DNA from 4 places in the Actinomadura meridiana genome. Region 2 is predicted to be linked to each of the others. Evidence: predicted binding sites of a transcription regulator. Region 2 holds the regulator's gene; each other region holds the start of a gene.

Region 1 (4,031 bases), on a different contig from region 2:
CGCCGATCGCCTGCCCGGTCGCCTCCCGGACGAACTCCGGCGACGCCCGCCGCACCTTCGCCGCCCCCACCAGCGCCGCGACCCTGGCCGTGTCGACCCGGTGCGCGCCGCTCGTCATCACCAGCAGCGGCGCCCCGTCCGCGTCGAACACCAGGCTGTTGGCGATCGCGCCGACCTCGCAGCCGAGCTGCTCGGCGGCCGCCTGCGCCGTCCGCGCGGAGTCGGGCAACTCCACCACGCTCCCGGACGCCCCCAGCTCCAACAGGGCCGTTGCCACGATTTCGGTATTCGGATGCATGGGTAGCACTTTAAGGTCGCCTCATGCGAGGGAGACCCAAGAGCGCGGTTCTGCTGGCCGGAGCCGTCCTCCTGACGGCCTGCAACGGCGCGGACAAGGCCGTCGGCCCGCCACCGAGCACGTCCGCGAAACCAACGACCCCCACCCCCACACCGACGCCGACACCAACGCACCCCAAGCTGAAACCAGGCGCGAAGGGTGCCGATGTCGAGAACCTCCAACGCCGCCTCAAGGAACTGAACTACGACCCCGGCAAGGTGGACGGGAAGTACGGACCGTCCACCGAAACAGCCGTATGGGCGTTCCAGGCGGTTAATCACATGAAGCAGAAGGGCACTCTAGGAAAATCCTTCTGGGAAGCCCTGGACCACCCCGAGCAACCGCGCCCGATGGCCAAGAAGCGCGAGAAGGACCGCGTCGACGTCGACCTGAAACGCCAGTACCTCGTCCTCTACAAGGACGGACGGCCGCGTCTCATCTCCCACATCTCCTCGGGCTCCGGCGAGTACTACTGCGCCAAGGACCGCGGCGCCACCGTCCCCCGCTGCCGCTACGCCACCACCGGTACGGGCGACTTCCGCACCGGACGCCGCGCCTCCGGCTGGGAGACCTCGCCGCTGGGCCGCCTCTACAACCCGATCTACTTCAACGGCGGCATCGCGTTCCACGGCGCACTGGACGTGCCCAGGGACCCTGCCTCGCACGGCTGCGTCCGGATGCCGATGCACATCGCCGAGTACTTTCCCGACCTCCTCGGGACGAAAGTCCCCGTGCACGTCAGGCGACCTCGCTGACCTGCGGAAACGGACACGTCTTCGAACACGTTGACGAATCGCCGACTGGGGGGTTTACTGGGTGGTGCGTCGAACTTATGTTCGAGGTGGTGCGGGACTCGCGGCCCGCGCCAGGGCGACGTCTCCGCCGGTCGCCATGTGTCGGCGGGACGGACGGCCGGGCGGAGTGAGGGGAAGCTCTCCGCCCGGCCGGCCCGAGCCCGGAAGGAGGCAGAACATGTCCGGAACGATGACAGCACGCGGGGTGCACGCCGCCGCCGAGGCCGTCCCGCCGCCGAGCCCACGCCACCGTCCGACGCCCGCACCCCGTCCGGCGCACACCGCCGCCGGCCAGCTGGGCGCCGCCCGCATCGGCCTCGCCGAAGCCGCCGAGGCGACCTCACCCGCCGTCCGCTACGTCTGCGCGCACCTGGCCGCGCTACGCGCCGCGGCCGCCGTCCTGGCGTCCAAGGAACCACTGGAGACCCACCGCCGGGGCCGCCCCCGCAGCGTCTGGGTCCTGCTCCCCGAAGCAGAACCCGCCCTCCGCGAATGGGCCGCCTTCTTCGCCGCCGGCGCCGACAAACGCGCCGCCGCCGAAGCGGGCCTCCCACGCGCCGTAACCCCACGCGAGGCCGAAGAACTCCTCCACGACGCCAACGTCTTCGTAACCCTGGTAGAAGACACCCTCGGCATAACCAGCCAACCCACCCTGCCGCTACCCGAGGCCAACTAACCAACCCAGAGGCCGTCCCCTCCCCAGGACCGGCCCCGGCCGGAGGCCGGGCGACCGACCCCACACGTCGCCGCCCGGCCTCCGGGCCCTGTTTATCTGGGGGGCGACCCCCAGACCCCCGGTGCGCGGTTCGGGTCTCCTCGCTTCGGTCGCTGGCGCTCCCTGCGCTGCGGGGACGCGCCCGCGCGCGGGCGTGCCCGCTCCGCTCGCTGGCGCTCGCTCCACGTGCCCGCCCGTACTCCTATGGCCGGGCTTAGAGCCCTGGGCCGGGCTTAGAACGCTGGGGCTGGGCTTGGGGTGCTGGGGCTTTGGTTCGAGCTTTGGGGGGGTTTGGGTGTTGTTGTGATCAGTGGTGGCGGTGGCGGCGGTTGTAGGCGACGGCCAGTGTGGCGAGCATTGGTGCCCAGGCGACCAGGGGGAGGTAGAGGAAGCCGACCAGGGTGTGGCCTGTCGGGGTCATGTCGTCCGCGGGCATCGCCCACCAGGCCAGTAGAGGGGTCCACAGGACCGTCAGGACGGCAACGCCCAGCCAGGCGGGGACCAGCGCCGCCTTCGGTGGGACGCTTCTGCCGCCCATGATCGGGATCCACCGGGGGACCACCTCGCCCCACTGCCGCACCAGGCCGAGCGACAGGAACGCGGCACTCTCGCTGACCACGGCGAGCAGCACCAGATAGGCGGGGCCCCAGAACCCGGGAGGGCAGATCGTCTGGTAGCCGTCCGCGGTGTAGCCGAGCGGAAATCCCATGGCCAGCCCGAGGCGCCAGAGGCCGGACGGCAACGAGATCAGCGTGATCGCATGCGCGACCCGGTGCTCCCAGCGGGAGGCGTGGCGTGCCGGGGGAGCGGTGGAGGTGAGACGCTCGACGGTGGTGCTCATGCCGACGATCATGTCCATCGCGCGGCGAGCACACCTCCCGCCAGCGACCCAACGGCCTCCCCCGCACGGGGGAGCATCCCCGGTTCACGACCCGTCGCGGCCGCGCGGAATCTGCCCGTCACCCGGGCCGGTCCAGCGCGAGGGCTCAGGGCCCCGTGGCTGCCCATGCGGGCCTCCGGACACGGTTCAAGCCTAGTGGTCGTGCTGGGGCCCTGTGGTTGCGCTTCGGGCCTGTGGTTGGGCTGTCTGGTGTTGGGTTGTGGGGTGGCTGGGGCCCTGTTTATCCGGAGGTTGCCCTCCGGATAAACAGGGTTCCAAGCTCAGCCACAGGGTTACGGGTGGGCACGTGGAGCGAGCCCTGCGAGCGCAGCGGGCACGCCCGCGCGCGGGCGTGCCCCCCAGCGCAGGGAGCGCCAGCGACCGGAGCGAGGAGACCCGAACCGCGCAGCCGGGGGGTTTGGGGGGTCGCCCCCCCAATAGAAACCAGCCCCCCGAAACTAGAAAGCTTCGACGGCGCGGCGGGCCTCGGGGTCGAGGACGCCCCAGCCGATGAGCTCTTCGGTCAGTTCGGTCGGGGACTTGTCGTAGATGACCGCGAGTGAACGCAGGTCTTCTTGACGGATGGACAGGACCTTTCCGTTGTAGTCGCCTCGCTGGCTTTGAATCGTCGCGGCGTAGCGGGCGAGAGGACCGGCCTTGTCTTTCGGAAGCTGCTGCAACCGCTCTAGATCGATCACGAGCTTGGGTGTAGGCCCGAGCGGGCTCGGCGCGGCTCCGCCGGGCAGCAACTCGGAAACCGGCACGCCGTAGAAATCGGCGAGCTCGGCCAGCTTCTGAACGGTGACGGCGCGGTCGCCCCGCTCGTACGAACCCACGACGACGGCCTTCCAGCGGCCACGGGACTTCTCTTCCACGCCGTGCAGGGACAGTCCCTGCTGGGTGCGGATGGCGCGCAGGCGCGCGCCCAGAGCCTTTGCGTATTCAGACGGCATTTCTGGCCCCCCAGGCTCACTTTCATCGTCGTCGGACCCCGGCGGTCGCCGGAGGGGGATCGGATTCGTCGGCCTTTGGACCTCGGAATCCGTCCCCAGGGATGGTTACGGACAGTGACGGTAAAACGGGGACGGCCCCAGGTCAAGCTGATTGGAAAAAAGCGGTCGAATCAGCAGGACTCGATGCGGGCTGTCCGGATCGTCCGCAACCCGGGCGGCGGGCCCGTCGCGGTGGCGGGCGCGCTACCCGGCCCACCTCCATTGTGACGCCTCTCACCTGCGTAGACGTCGGTGGGCCCGGGTTCGGGGTGGTGGGGTGCGGCTGCTACCGTGTGGAAGGCAAAGACATCCT
Region 2 (4,031 bases):
GCCGAGCCGCTCACCGTCTCCGTCATGACCTTCCCCCTCTCGGGCCCCACCCGCAGGGCCCTGTTCAGGAACAACACCGCCGCCGCCCGGGCCATGCCCGCGCGGAGGCGCTCCTACCTGTGCTTATGTGTGCTGGCCTCGCCCTTACGTGGACGGGCCGGGTTCCCCCGAGGAACCGGCTTTCCGCAGTGCCTCGATCTCCTTGGCGAAGTCGTCCAGAGACTCGAAGCTCCGGTAGACCGACGCGAATCGGAGATAGGCGACCTCGTCGAGTTCGCGAAGCGGTCCCAAAATCGCGAGCCCGACCTCGTGCGAGGGTATTTCCGCGGATCCGGACGATCTGATCGCCTCTTCGACCCGCTGACCCAGCTTCGCGAGCGCATCCTCGTCGACCGGACGGCCCTGGCAGGCCCTGCGCACCCCGGCGATGATCTTTTCTCTGGAGAACGGTTCGGTGACCCCGCTTCGTTTGGCCACCATCACGAGCACGTTCTCCTGTGTCGTGAATCGCCGACCGCATTCGGCGCACGACCGGCGGCGCCGAATTGCGCCCCCGTCGTCGGTCGAACGGCTGTCGATCACTTTGGTGTCAGGGTTGCGGCAGAACGGGCAGTGCACGCTTGACCCCTCCCCTGACGAAAAGCTCCGCCACACTCAACAGTGCCATACATATTGGGTAAGCACATCGGTGTGACTACTAGATGTTGTGGTCAACGGTACGGCGCGCCGCAGGCGTACGCAACCTGATCCGATGCCTCGCACGTCACATCCGCCACGTCCACACAGGCCATCTCTCCTGTTCGACGATCTTCGCCCGGGCGTGTCGCGCGTCGCGTGTCGTGGGCTCCGTCGAGCAGAAGCGGCGATCAGTGGGCGGGAAGGCGAAGTTCCTGGCCCGGCTGGACGGTGGGGTCACCGCCCAGACCGTTCAGGTCGAGGATGCGCTGGACGACGCGACGCGGGTCGGCCCCCGGTTCGGCGCCGGCGGCTATGTCCCAGAGGGTGTCGCCGGGTCCGACGATGACGGTTCTCGCGGGATGCGCCGGGATTCGGTGAGTCTCACGGTCTCCGGCGAAGGCGCCGGGGCCGACCGTGAGCCAGAGTGACATGAGTGTGGCGGTCGCGGCGAAGCCGACCAGAACGGCGCGTCCGCGGCGGGTGAGCCGGATCGGGGCACGGTCACTGTGGGGCGAACCCGGCATCTCTCCCCCTCCTCGACGTCGAATGCATTTTCGATCGAACACCAGTACGATGTTCTACCAGGAGACGTCGGGAAAAAGCGAGGACCACTTCGAACAATTGTTTGATCATCGCGTTCCGACGCGATAGGTTCATGACAAGGAGTGACGGATCGAGGCGCCCGGGAGGCGACGAGCGATGAGCAAGGTCCGGGAGCTGCCAGACGGCCCCATGGACGAGACGGGGTTGACCCAGCGGCAGCGCATGGTGCTGGAGGTGATCCGCGACTCGGTCCAGCGCCGTGGGTACCCGCCCTCGATGCGCGAGATCGGTGAGGCCGTGGGGCTGACCAGCACCTCCAGCGTGTCCCACCAGCTCCGGGCGCTACAGCGCAAGGGCTTCCTGCGTCGCGACCCCAACCGTCCGCGCGCGGTCGAGGTACGGGTACCGGGCGCCACCCCGGTACGCACCGAGGAGGAGGCCTACGAGACGGCGGGGGCCCAGGCCACGGCGGCCCAGCCCGCGCCCGCCTACGTGCCGCTGGTCGGCCGAATCGCGGCCGGCGGCCCGATCCTCGCCGAGGAGTCCGTGGAGGACGTGTTCACCCTGCCGAAGCAGCTCGTCGGCGAGGGGACCCACTTCCTGCTGAAGGTCACCGGCGACTCGATGATCGAGGCCGCGATCGCGGACGGTGACTGGGTGGTCGTCCGGCAACAGCCGGTGGCCGAGCAGGGCGACGTCGTGGCCGCCATGATCGACGGCGAGGCCACGGTGAAGACGTTCAAGCGTCGCGACGACGGCCATATCTGGCTGCTGCCGCAGAACCCGGCGTACGAGCCCATCGCCGCCGACGAGGCGACGGTCCTGGGCCGCGTCGTGGCGGTCCTGCGCAAGATGTGACCCCCCGCCCGTACGGGCGTCCACATGACGACTGAGGGGCCGCCGGTAATGACCACCGGCGGCCCCTCAGCGTGTGCCGGCGTCTCTGTGGGCGCTCGGCGAACCGTCAGCCGCCCGCTCCCGGGAGCGGGCGGCTCTCAGCGCGTCAGCGTTGGGGGACGATGTTGACGATCTTGGGGGCGCGGACGATGATCTTGGCGATCTCGGCACCGGCCAGCGCGTCCTGGATCTTGGTGGAGGCCAGGGCCAGCCGCTCCAGATCGGCCTCGGCGACGTCCGGCGGCACCTCCAGGCGGTCGCGGACCTTGCCCGCCACCTGGACGACGCACGTCACCGACTCCTCCACCAGCAGGTTCGGGTCGGCCGACGGCCAGCCAGCCCGGACGACCGGCGCGGTGCGGCCCAGCAGCTCCCAGGTCTCGTCGGCGGTGTAGGGCGCGAACAGCGACAGCATCGTCGCCATCGACTCGGCGGCCTCGCGGACGGCCGGGTCTGCGGCGCCCGGCCCGGAGTCGATGGCCTTGCGGGTCGCGGTGACCAGCTCCATGATCCGCGCGATCGCCACGTTGAACCGGTGCGTCTCGACCAGGGTGGTGGCCTCGTCGATCGTGCGGGCGGTGACGCGGCGCAGCGCGGGGTCGCCGGTCGTGACGTCGACTCCGGTCGGGGACGCGACCTCGGTGGCGATCCGGTGCACGCGCGACAGGAACTTCGACATGCCGTGCGGGGACACGTCCGCCCAGTCGATGTCGTCCTCCGGCGGGCCGGAGAACAGGATCGCCAGCCGGACGACGTCCACGCCGAAGTCGGCGATCTGCTCGCCCAGGTCGACGCCGTTGCCCAGCGTCTTCGACATCGCCTTGCCCTGGTTGGTCACCTGGCCCTGGTTCAGCAGGGCGCGGAACGGCTCGGTGAACTCGACCATGCCCAGGTCGTACAGCACCTTGGTGAAGAACCGGCTGTACAGCAGGTGCAGGATGGCGTGCTCGACGCCGCCGGTGTACTGGTCGACCGGCATCCACCGGCGGACCTGCTCGACGTCGAACGGGCCGCCGTCGTAGCCGGGCGAGCAGTAGCGGAAGAAGTACCAGGACGAGTCGACGAACGTGTCCATGGTGTCGGTGTCGCGCTTGGCGGGCCCGCCGCACTTCGGGCAGTCGACGTTCACCCAGTCGGACGCGGCGGCCAGCGGCGACGTGCCCTTCGGGGCCAGGTCGGCGCCGCGCAGCCCCTCGGGCAGCCGCACCGGCAGCTGGTCGTCGGGGACGGGCACCTCCCCGCACGCGTCGCAGTGAATGATCGGGATCGGGCAGCCCCAGAACCGCTGCCGCGACACCAGCCAGTCGCGCAGCCGGAAGTTCACCGCCGCGCGGCCCGTGCCGCGCTCCTCCAGGACCTCGGTGATGCGGGCGATGCCGTCGGCCTTCGTCAGGCCGTCGATGGGCCCGGAGTTGACGATCGCGCCGTCGCCGGGGGTGGCGATGCCGGTCTCGGCGGGGTCGGGCAGGCCGGTCTCGACGACGACGCGGACGGGCAGGCCGAACTTCAGCGCGAAGTCCAGGTCACGCTGGTCGTGCGCCGGGACGGCCATGATCGCGCCATGCCCGTACTCGGCCAGCACGTAGTCGGACGCCCAGATCGGCAGCCGCTCCCCGTCGACCGGGTTGACCGCGTAGCGGCCCAGGAACACGCCGGTCTTCTCGCGCTCGGCGGCCAGCCGCTCGATCTCGCTCTCCCGGGAGACCTCCTCCCGGTACGCCTCGAACGCGGCCCGCTGGTCGGGGGCGCAGATCTCCTCGGCCAGCGCGGCGTCGGCGGCGACGACCATGAAGGTGGCGCCGAACAGGGTGTCGGGACGGGTGGTGTAGACGGTGACGGGCGCGTCCCGTCCCTCGATCACGAAGTCGACGTCGGCGCCGGTGGAGCGGCCGATCCAGTTGCGCTGCATCAGC
Region 3 (4,031 bases), on a different contig from region 2:
CGTCGACGGTGCCGGACACGACGATCTCGCCGCCGTGCTCACCGGCGCGGGGCCCGATGTCGACGATCCAGTCGGCGGCGGCGATGGTGTCCTCGTCGTGCTCGACGACGATCAGCGTGTTGCCCATGTCGCGGAGCCGGATCAGCGTCTCCAGCAGCCGGTGGTTGTCGCGCTGGTGCAGGCCGATGGACGGCTCGTCCAGCACGTACAGGACGCCGACCAGCCCGGAGCCGATCTGCGTGGCCAGCCGGATGCGCTGCGCCTCGCCCCCGGCCAGCGTCGCCGACGCCCGGTCGAGCGTCAGGTAGTCGAGCCCGACGTCCAGCAGGAACCCGAGCCGGGCGTTGATCTCCTTCAGCACCCGCTCGGCGATGTGCGTCTCGCGCTCGCTCAGCTCCATCGCCAGCAGGAACTTGGCGGCCTCGCCGATCGGCATGGAGGCGACCTCGGCGATCGGCATCCCGCCCATGGTGACGGCCAGCACGACAGGCTTGAGCCGGGCGCCCTCGCACGTCGGGCACGGGATCTCGCGCATGTAGCCTTCGAGCTTCTCCCGGCTGGAGTCGCTCTCGGACTCGGAGTGCCGCCGGTGGATGTAGGGGATCACGCCCTCGTAGGCCGTGTAGTACGAACGCGTCCGCCCGTAACGGTTCTTGTAGCGCACGTGGACCTGGGTCTCGTGCCCGTTCAGCACCGCCTTGCGCGCCTTGGTGGGCAGCTTCTCCCACGGCGTGTTGAGGTCGAAGCCCATGGCGTCGCCGAGCGCGGACAGCAGCCGCAGGAAGTAGTCGCTCACGTGCCCGTTCGACCACGGCTGGATAGCGCCCTCGCCGAGGGTCAGCTCCACGTCCGGGACGACGAGTTCCGGGTCGACCTCCATACGGGTGCCGAGGCCCGTGCAGTCGGGGCAGGCGCCGTAGGGCGAGTTGAACGAGAACGACCGCGGCTCCAGCTCCTCGAACGACAGGTCGTCGTAGGGGCAGTAGAGGTGCTCGGAGTACATCCGAGTGCGGTGCTCGTCGCCTTCCGGCAGGTCGACGAAGTCAAGGACGATCGTGCCGCCCGCGAGCCCGAGCGCGGTCTCCACCGAGTCGGCGAGCCGCTGGCGCGCGGAGTCCTTCACGGAGAGGCGGTCGACCACGACGGAGACGTCGTGCTTCTCCTGCTTCTTCAGCGTGGGCGGCTCGTCCAGGCGGATCATCTGGCCGTCGACCAGGGCGCGCGAGTAGCCCTTGGACTGGAGTTCGCGGAACAACTCCAGGTACTCGCCCTTGCGCCCGCGGATCACGGGCGCGAGCACCTGGAAGCGGGTGCCGGGCTCCAGCTCCAGCACCCGGTCGACGATCTGCTGCGGCGCCTGCCTGCTGATCGGACGGCCGCAGTCGGGACAGTGCGGGTGCCCGATCCGCGCGTAGAGGAGCCGCAGGTAGTCGTACACCTCGGTGATCGTCCCGACCGTCGACCTCGGGTTCTTGCTGGTCGACTTCTGGTCGATCGACACCGCCGGGGACAGCCCCTCGATGAAGTCGACGTCGGGCTTGTCCATCTGCCCGAGGAACTGACGGGCGTAGGCGGACAGCGACTCCACGTAGCGGCGCTGGCCCTCCGCGAAGATCGTGTCGAACGCCAGGCTGGACTTCCCGGAGCCCGACAGACCGGTGAACACGATCAGGGCGTCCCGAGGGAGGTCGAGCGAGACGTCCTTCAGGTTGTGCTCGCGTGCTCCACGCACGATGAGTCGGTCATGCACGGTGTACTTCCGGTTCCTCTTCTGGGCGCGGCGATGGGGAGAGACACGTCGGTCTCAAGGCTAGTCAGGGGGTCTGACAGAATCCCCCGGACTGCATAACAGCGATCCCCGCCGCCGCATTTCACGGTGCTTGTCACGGTGCTCCCCGCCCGTCCGGACGGCACCCCCGCACCGTACACGTGTTCGAACACCACCCGCCACCCATGTGAGTTATTCGTCGTCGAGGGCGAAGGAGAGGTAGCGGACGGCGGAGCGGCGGACGGCCTCCTTGCCGTCGGTGTGGACGATCTTCCGCCACCAGGCGCCGTACACACGGTCGAAGTCGTAGGGCTCCAGCAGGCGCAGGGCCCGCCGCACGATGCGAGGACGTTCCGGGATGTGGTTCGGGTAGCTGTACATGAAGCTGACCCAGTCGCGGTCGTTGACGACCGTGAGGATGTCGCCGGAGAACAGGGCGCGGGCGTCGCGCCAGTGCAGGACCTGGCCGCCGTCGAAGTGCACGCCCGCGTTGATGAGCGTGAGGCCGTCGGCCAGCTCGTGGGTGTCGCCCGTCCAGTAGACGACGGAGTCGTCGGGCCGGGCGACCCAGCGGCGGTCGGCCTCGTGGATGTAGACCGGGGCGTCGAAGGCGTGCGCCCACTCGATCATGCTGCCGTAGAAGTGCGGGTGGCTGATCGCGATGGCGGAGACGCCGCCCAGGTCGTTGACCTGCCGGACCATGTCGTCGTCGAGGTAGGCGGTCATGTCCCACAGGACGTTTCCGGACGGCGCCCGCAGCAGCAGGGCCCGCTGGCCGATGGCGACGCCGGGTTCGGCGCCGATCCCGACGACGTCCGGGCCCTCCTCGGCGACGCGGCCGCGGTGGTCGGCGCGGAGTTCCGCGAGGGTCGTCCAGCGCTGGCCGTCCCAGCCGACGTACTGGCGCTCGTCCTCGCAGATCGGGCAGTCGGGGCGGGGGGCGCCGTACTGGACGCCGCAGGTCGCGCAGATCGGGTGCTCCATGATCCCATTCTGTGACACGGGTACCGGGGGTACGTAAGGATGGAGGCCCCTTTCGGGGTCAAGGAGGAACCATGGACTGGCGCGACGTCATCGACGAGCTCGACCCGGGGGTGGAGCGCGTCATCGGATCGCTGTCGGATCTGGGCGACCAGGACATGCGCGCCCCCTCCGCGCTGCCCGGATGGAGCCGCGCCCACGTGGCGACGCACATCGCCCGCAACGCCGACTCGCTGTGGAACCTGCTCGAATGGGCGCGGACGGGCGTGGAGATCCCGCAGTACCCGAGCGTGGAGGCCCGGAACGCCGCGCTGGACGAGGGCGCCGGACGCGGCCGCGACGAGCTGGTCGAGGACGTCCGCGCGACGGCGAAACGGTTCTCCGAGCAGGCCCGCACCCTGCCGAAGGAGGCGTGGGACAGGCCGGTGCGGCCGTTGCAGGGCAGGCCCCACCCCGCCTGGTACACGCTGTACCGGCGGTGGAACGAGGTGGAGGCGCACCACGTCGACCTCGCCGCCGGGTACGGGCCCGCCGACTGGCCCGAGCCCTACGTCCGGTGGGCGCTCGGCCGGACGCTGACGGACGTCGCCGCGCTGCCCGGCGACGAGCGCGGCGAACTCGCCGGGCACCGGATCACCGCGACCGACTCCGGGGAGTCCGCCGATCTCGGCTGGGCGCCGGGCGGTCCGGAGGCGTCCGGGTCGGGGCGGGCGCTGCTCGGCTGGCTGAGCGGCCGTTCCGACGGCGCGGGCGTGACCCTGCGTCCCGACGGTCCCCTCCCGGTCCCGCCGCCCTGGCCGCACGCTCCGTCTCAGTTCTAGTCGTGCCCGCCGAGTTCTAGTCGTTCCCGCCGGGTTCTAGTCGTGGCCCGCCAGCCGGTGCAGGGCGTCGACCGAGCGGACGACGATCGCGCTGCGGGCGACGGTGATGCCGCCGCGGACGGGTTCGGCGGCGAGGATCTGCGCGACCTTGCGGCGTCCCATGCCCGCCCAGCGGCCGAGGTCCTGCTGGGAGACGGGCACCTGGACCTGGACGCCGCCCTCGTCGGGCACGGCGTCCGGCGTCCCGTCCGGGCGCTCGGCCTTGACCGGGGAGCCGAAGCGCGACACCAGGCGCAGCAGCCGGGTCGCGAGGCGGCGTTCGGGGTCGTCGGGGAAGTGCGCGACGCGCATGTCGTTGGAGTCGCGCAGCCGCTCGGACAGGACGGCGGCGACGGCCCACACCGAACCGGGATGGGAGTCCAGGACGTTCCGGAACCGCGCGGCGGGCAGCACGAGCGCCT
Region 4 (4,031 bases), on a different contig from region 2:
CGTCCGAGCACCCGCTCGGCGACCTCGTCGGGAACGTCCTCGCGCCGCAGCGCCTCGGCGAGCTGCGCCCGCGTACGCGGCGCCGCCGCCAACAGCCGAAGACACACCTCCCGCGCCTTGGCCTCACCCTCCACCCCACACCCCCCACCCGCGGAACATGGGAACCGCGGTCAGCGGATCTCCCGTGATCGCTCCGGGCGCCTCCCGCTCGGGGTGCGTAGGAGCTGCGATCGGCGGGCTCTCCGTCCTCATCCCGGACGCTCCCCACCGATGGTGCGTGAGAGCTGGGGGCGGCGGATTTTCGTGGACGCCCGGGGCCCGCACCGCTCGTTGTGCGTGGGAGCGGCGGCGCCATCGGGGAAGGTCCGGCGACCGGGTCGTGCTTGAGGGTGGTGCCGGGTAAGGCGCCGCCGCCCTGCATACGAGATCATCGCTCACTCGTGGTCAAGAGTCACCCTTATCGGGGGATTCCCGGTCAGGAATCACCGACCTTGGCCTTGGCGGCCTTTCTGCTGATGGGCTTCGGGGCGGGGGTGGTGGGGGCGGGGGCCGGAGGCGTGGCGGCGGCGTCGGGGGCGGCGGCCTCGGCCTCCTTGTCGACCTTGGGGCCGATGCCGAGCTTCTCCTTGATCTTCTTCTCGATGCCGTCGGCCAGGTCGGGGTTGGCCTTGAGGAAGTTACGGGCGTTCTCCTTGCCCTGGCCGAGCTGGTCGCCGTCGTAGGTGTACCAGGCGCCGGACTTGCGGACGAAGCCGTGCTCCACGCCGAGGTCGATCAGCCCGCCCTCGCGGCTGATGCCCTGGCCGTAGAGCAGGTCGAAGTCGGCGACGCGGAACGGCGGGGCCATCTTGTTCTTGACGACCTTGATGCGGACGCGGTTGCCGACGGCCTCGGTGCCGTCCTTGAGGGTCTCGATGCGGCGCACGTCCAGCCGGACGGAGGCGTAGAACTTCAGCGCCCGGCCGCCGGTGGTGGTCTCCGGGGAGCCGAACATGACGCCGACCTTCTCGCGGAGCTGGTTGATGAAGACGACGGTGGTCCTGGTCTGGTTGATCGCGCCGGTGAGCTTGCGCAGCGCCTGCGACATGAGGCGCGCCTGAAGGCCGACGTGGCTGTCGCCCATCTCGCCCTCGATCTCGGCGCGGGGCACGAGCGCGGCGACGGAGTCGATGACGACGATGTCGATCGCGCCGGAGCGGATCAGCATGTCGGTGATCTCCAGGGCCTGCTCGCCGGTGTCGGGCTGGGAGACCAGCAGGGCGTCGATGTCGACGCCGATCTTGGCGGCGTACTCGGGGTCGAGCGCGTGCTCGGCGTCGACGAACGCGGCGATGCCGCCCTTCTTCTGGACGCTCGCCACGGCGTGCAGCGCGATGGAGGTCTTGCCGGAACCCTCGGGGCCGTACACCTCGACGACGCGGCCGCGGGGCAGGCCGCCGATGCCGAGCGCGATGTCGAGAGAGATCGCCCCGGTGGGGATGACCTCGACGGGGGCGCGCGCCTCCTCGCCCATCCGCATGACCGATCCCTTGCCGAACTGCCGCTCGATCTGGGCGAGTGCGGTCTCGAGAGCCTTCTCCCGGTCGTTCGCTGCCATGTGAGCTTTCCTTCTCGTCGTGACTGTCGGCTCTCGGGCCGCTGCTTGCGATGTCGACGGCGACGTTACGGCGGGCCTCCGACACTTTCGAGCGCCCGGCGGAATTGTGGATGACGCCGGTGTGTCGGCACCAGCGTACCGAACATCCGTTCGATCATCGTCGGTTACGCCGATTCGGGGTGGAATCTCCGTGCGCTCCATGGTCTCGACCACGTACGCTGGCGCCGTCCACGGAGGGTTCCCATCATGACGCTGACCGTTCTCTTCTGCGTCGATCCGCTCCACCCTCGGCGCGTTGACCCGCACTTCTCCCGCGAGGCCGCGGCCGTCCGGGACCACTACGGCGAGATCGCCCTGATCGACCACGAGGTCCTCCAGCGCGGGGACGTGGACGGCGCGGTGCGCGCGGTGCCGTCCGATCTCGGCCCCGTCTGGTACCGGGGCTGGATGCTCACGGGCGAGGAGTACGCCGCCATCGCCGCGACGTTGAAACAGCGTGGGACGGTGCTCCTCACGCATCCGGACGACTACCGGCGCGCGCACGAACTGCCGGGCTGGCACGACACCTTCGCCGGGCTGACACCGCACAGTGTGTGGCGGCCCTTGGGCACCGGGGAGGATCCCGGCGATCTGACCGAGCTCGGGGAGCTCGTCCGGTCGCTGCGGGGTGGGCCCGGCATGGTCAAGGACTACGTGAAGTCGTGCAAGCACGAGTGGGACGAGGCGTGTTTCGTCCCCGACGTGAAGAACCTCGCGCGGTTGCACGACGTCGCGTCCAAGATGGTGGCGTTGCGCGGCGACCAGTTGGCGGGCGGTCTGGTCGTCCGCGAGTTCGAGGAGTACGACGGGGCGGGCGAGGCGCGCGTGTGGTGGGTGGACGGCGAACCCGTCCTGGTGGGCCCGCACCCTGACAGCCCTGGCGTGGAACCCGATCCCGACATGGACGGGGTGGCCCCGGCGGTGCGCGCGCTGGGCTGCCGGTTCATCACGACCGACCTCGCCCGCCGGACGGACGGCGCGTGGCGGGTCGTGGAGGTCGGCGACGGCCAGGTCAGCGATCTGCCGTCGTCGGTGGACGCGATGGACCTGTACGCGCATCTGCCCGTCCCGGACTGAGCCGGGCGCGCGCCTACTGGAGCTTCGACGGGACGTCGAAGGTGGCGACGACGGCCTGCCAGACCCGCTTGGCGGATTCGCCGTCGGCGAAGGCCTGGTCGATGGTGCGGCCGTCCAGTTCGGCCAGGACGTAGTCCTTGGCCACGCTCTCGGCGTAGGCGTCGCCGAACTGCTGTCTCATCCGGGACCAGAAGACTGTGAGCCGCACCCGACCAACGCTATCCGACGTCGCGGTAAGCGCCGTCCGGCATCGCGACTAGGGCCGTCCGACACCGCGACTAGGGCCGTCCGGCACCGGGGGCGAGGATTGTCGGACCCGCGGGGCAGTATGGACGCATGGGCGGTGACGTGCTCGAACGCTTCTCCCCAGCGACCCGTGCCTGGTTCGCCGGGGCCTTCGCCGCGCCCACCCCCGCCCAGGTCGGGGCGTGGGAGTCGGTGTCCGGCGGCGACAACACGCTCGTCGTGGCGCCGACCGGGTCCGGCAAGACCCTCGCGGCGTTCCTGTGGTCCCTCGACCGGCTCGCGACGGAGGCCGTGCCCGACGATCCGCTGCGGCGCTGCCGGGTGCTGTACGTGTCGCCGCTGAAGGCCCTCGCGGTGGACGTGGAGCGCAACCTGCGGGCCCCGCTGACGGGCATCCGCCAGGCGGCGCGGCGGCTCGACCTGCCCGAACCCGGCGTCCGCGTGGGGATGCGGTCCGGCGACACCCCGGCCGACGAGCGGCGGCGGCTGGCCGTGAAGCCGCCCGACATCCTGATCACCACGCCGGAGTCGCTGTTCCTGATCCTGACCTCGCGGGCGCGCGAGTCGCTGCGCGGCGTCGAGACGGTCATCGTGGACGAGGTGCACGCCGTGGCGGGCACCAAGCGCGGGGCGCATCTCATGCTGTCCCTGGAGCGGCTCGACGCCCTCCTCGAACGGCCCGCCCAGCGGATCGGCCTGTCCGCGACCGTCCGGCCCACGGAGGAGGTGGCGGCGTTCCTGGGCGGGACGAGGGCCGCGCGGGTCGTCCAGCCGCGCTCCGACAAGGTCTTCGATCTCGACATCGTCGTCCCCGTCGAGGACATGGGCGAGATGAGCCGGTTCGTCGACGACTCTGGGGCGGCAGATCCGCGGCAGCGCAGCATCTGGCCGCATGTGGAAGACCGTCTGCTCGACCTCATCGAGGCGCACCGGTCGACGCTGGTGTTCGCGAACTCGCGGCGGCTGGCCGAGCGGCTCTGCGGGCGGCTCAACGAACTCGCCTACGAACGCGCGACCGGCGCACCCTTGCCCGAGAACCACTCCCCTGCGGAGATGATGGCCGAGGCTGGGT

Evidence for each region. The regulator LexA, encoded in region 2, represses DNA repair genes until DNA is damaged. The targets are predictions, from matches to a motif close to TCGAACANNTGTTCGA.
Region 1: the regulator LexA is predicted to act here: its motif matches at 1,162-1,177, upstream of ABD808_RS12310 (SAV_6107 family HEPN domain-containing protein).
Region 3: the regulator LexA is predicted to act here: its motif matches at 1,922-1,937, upstream of uvrA (excinuclease ABC subunit UvrA).
Region 4: the regulator LexA is predicted to act here: its motif matches at 1,736-1,751, upstream of recA (recombinase RecA).

The regions. Positions count from the first base shown of each region.
Region 1 covers NZ_BAABAS010000005.1:659,059-663,089, forward strand. The annotation lists gene ABD808_RS12300 (YbaK/EbsC family protein) at 1-298, opposite strand, end outside; gene ABD808_RS12305 (L,D-transpeptidase family protein) at 322-1,092, shown strand; gene ABD808_RS12310 (SAV_6107 family HEPN domain-containing protein) at 1,310-1,807, shown strand; gene ABD808_RS12315 (hypothetical protein) at 2,154-2,687, opposite strand; gene bldD (transcriptional regulator BldD) at 3,185-3,679, opposite strand.
Region 2 covers NZ_BAABAS010000035.1:110,281-114,311, forward strand. The annotation lists gene ABD808_RS38170 (vitamin B12-dependent ribonucleotide reductase) at 1-26, opposite strand, end outside; gene nrdR (transcriptional regulator NrdR) at 145-618, opposite strand; gene ABD808_RS38180 (LysM peptidoglycan-binding domain-containing protein) at 867-1,202, opposite strand; gene lexA (transcriptional repressor LexA) at 1,378-2,079, shown strand; gene leuS (leucine--tRNA ligase) at 2,225-4,031, opposite strand, start outside.
Region 3 covers NZ_BAABAS010000004.1:713,560-717,590, forward strand. The annotation lists gene uvrA (excinuclease ABC subunit UvrA) at 1-1,750, opposite strand, end outside; gene ABD808_RS07405 (MBL fold metallo-hydrolase) at 1,961-2,752, opposite strand; gene ABD808_RS07410 (maleylpyruvate isomerase family mycothiol-dependent enzyme) at 2,824-3,570, shown strand; gene ABD808_RS07415 (Crp/Fnr family transcriptional regulator) at 3,607-4,031, opposite strand, start outside.
Region 4 covers NZ_BAABAS010000005.1:302,236-306,266, reverse strand. The annotation lists gene ABD808_RS10690 (regulatory protein RecX) at 1-134, opposite strand, end outside; gene recA (recombinase RecA) at 476-1,597, opposite strand; gene ABD808_RS10680 (ATP-grasp domain-containing protein) at 1,844-2,713, shown strand; gene ABD808_RS10675 (DUF3046 domain-containing protein) at 2,727-2,921, opposite strand; gene ABD808_RS10670 (ATP-dependent helicase) at 3,050-4,031, shown strand, end outside.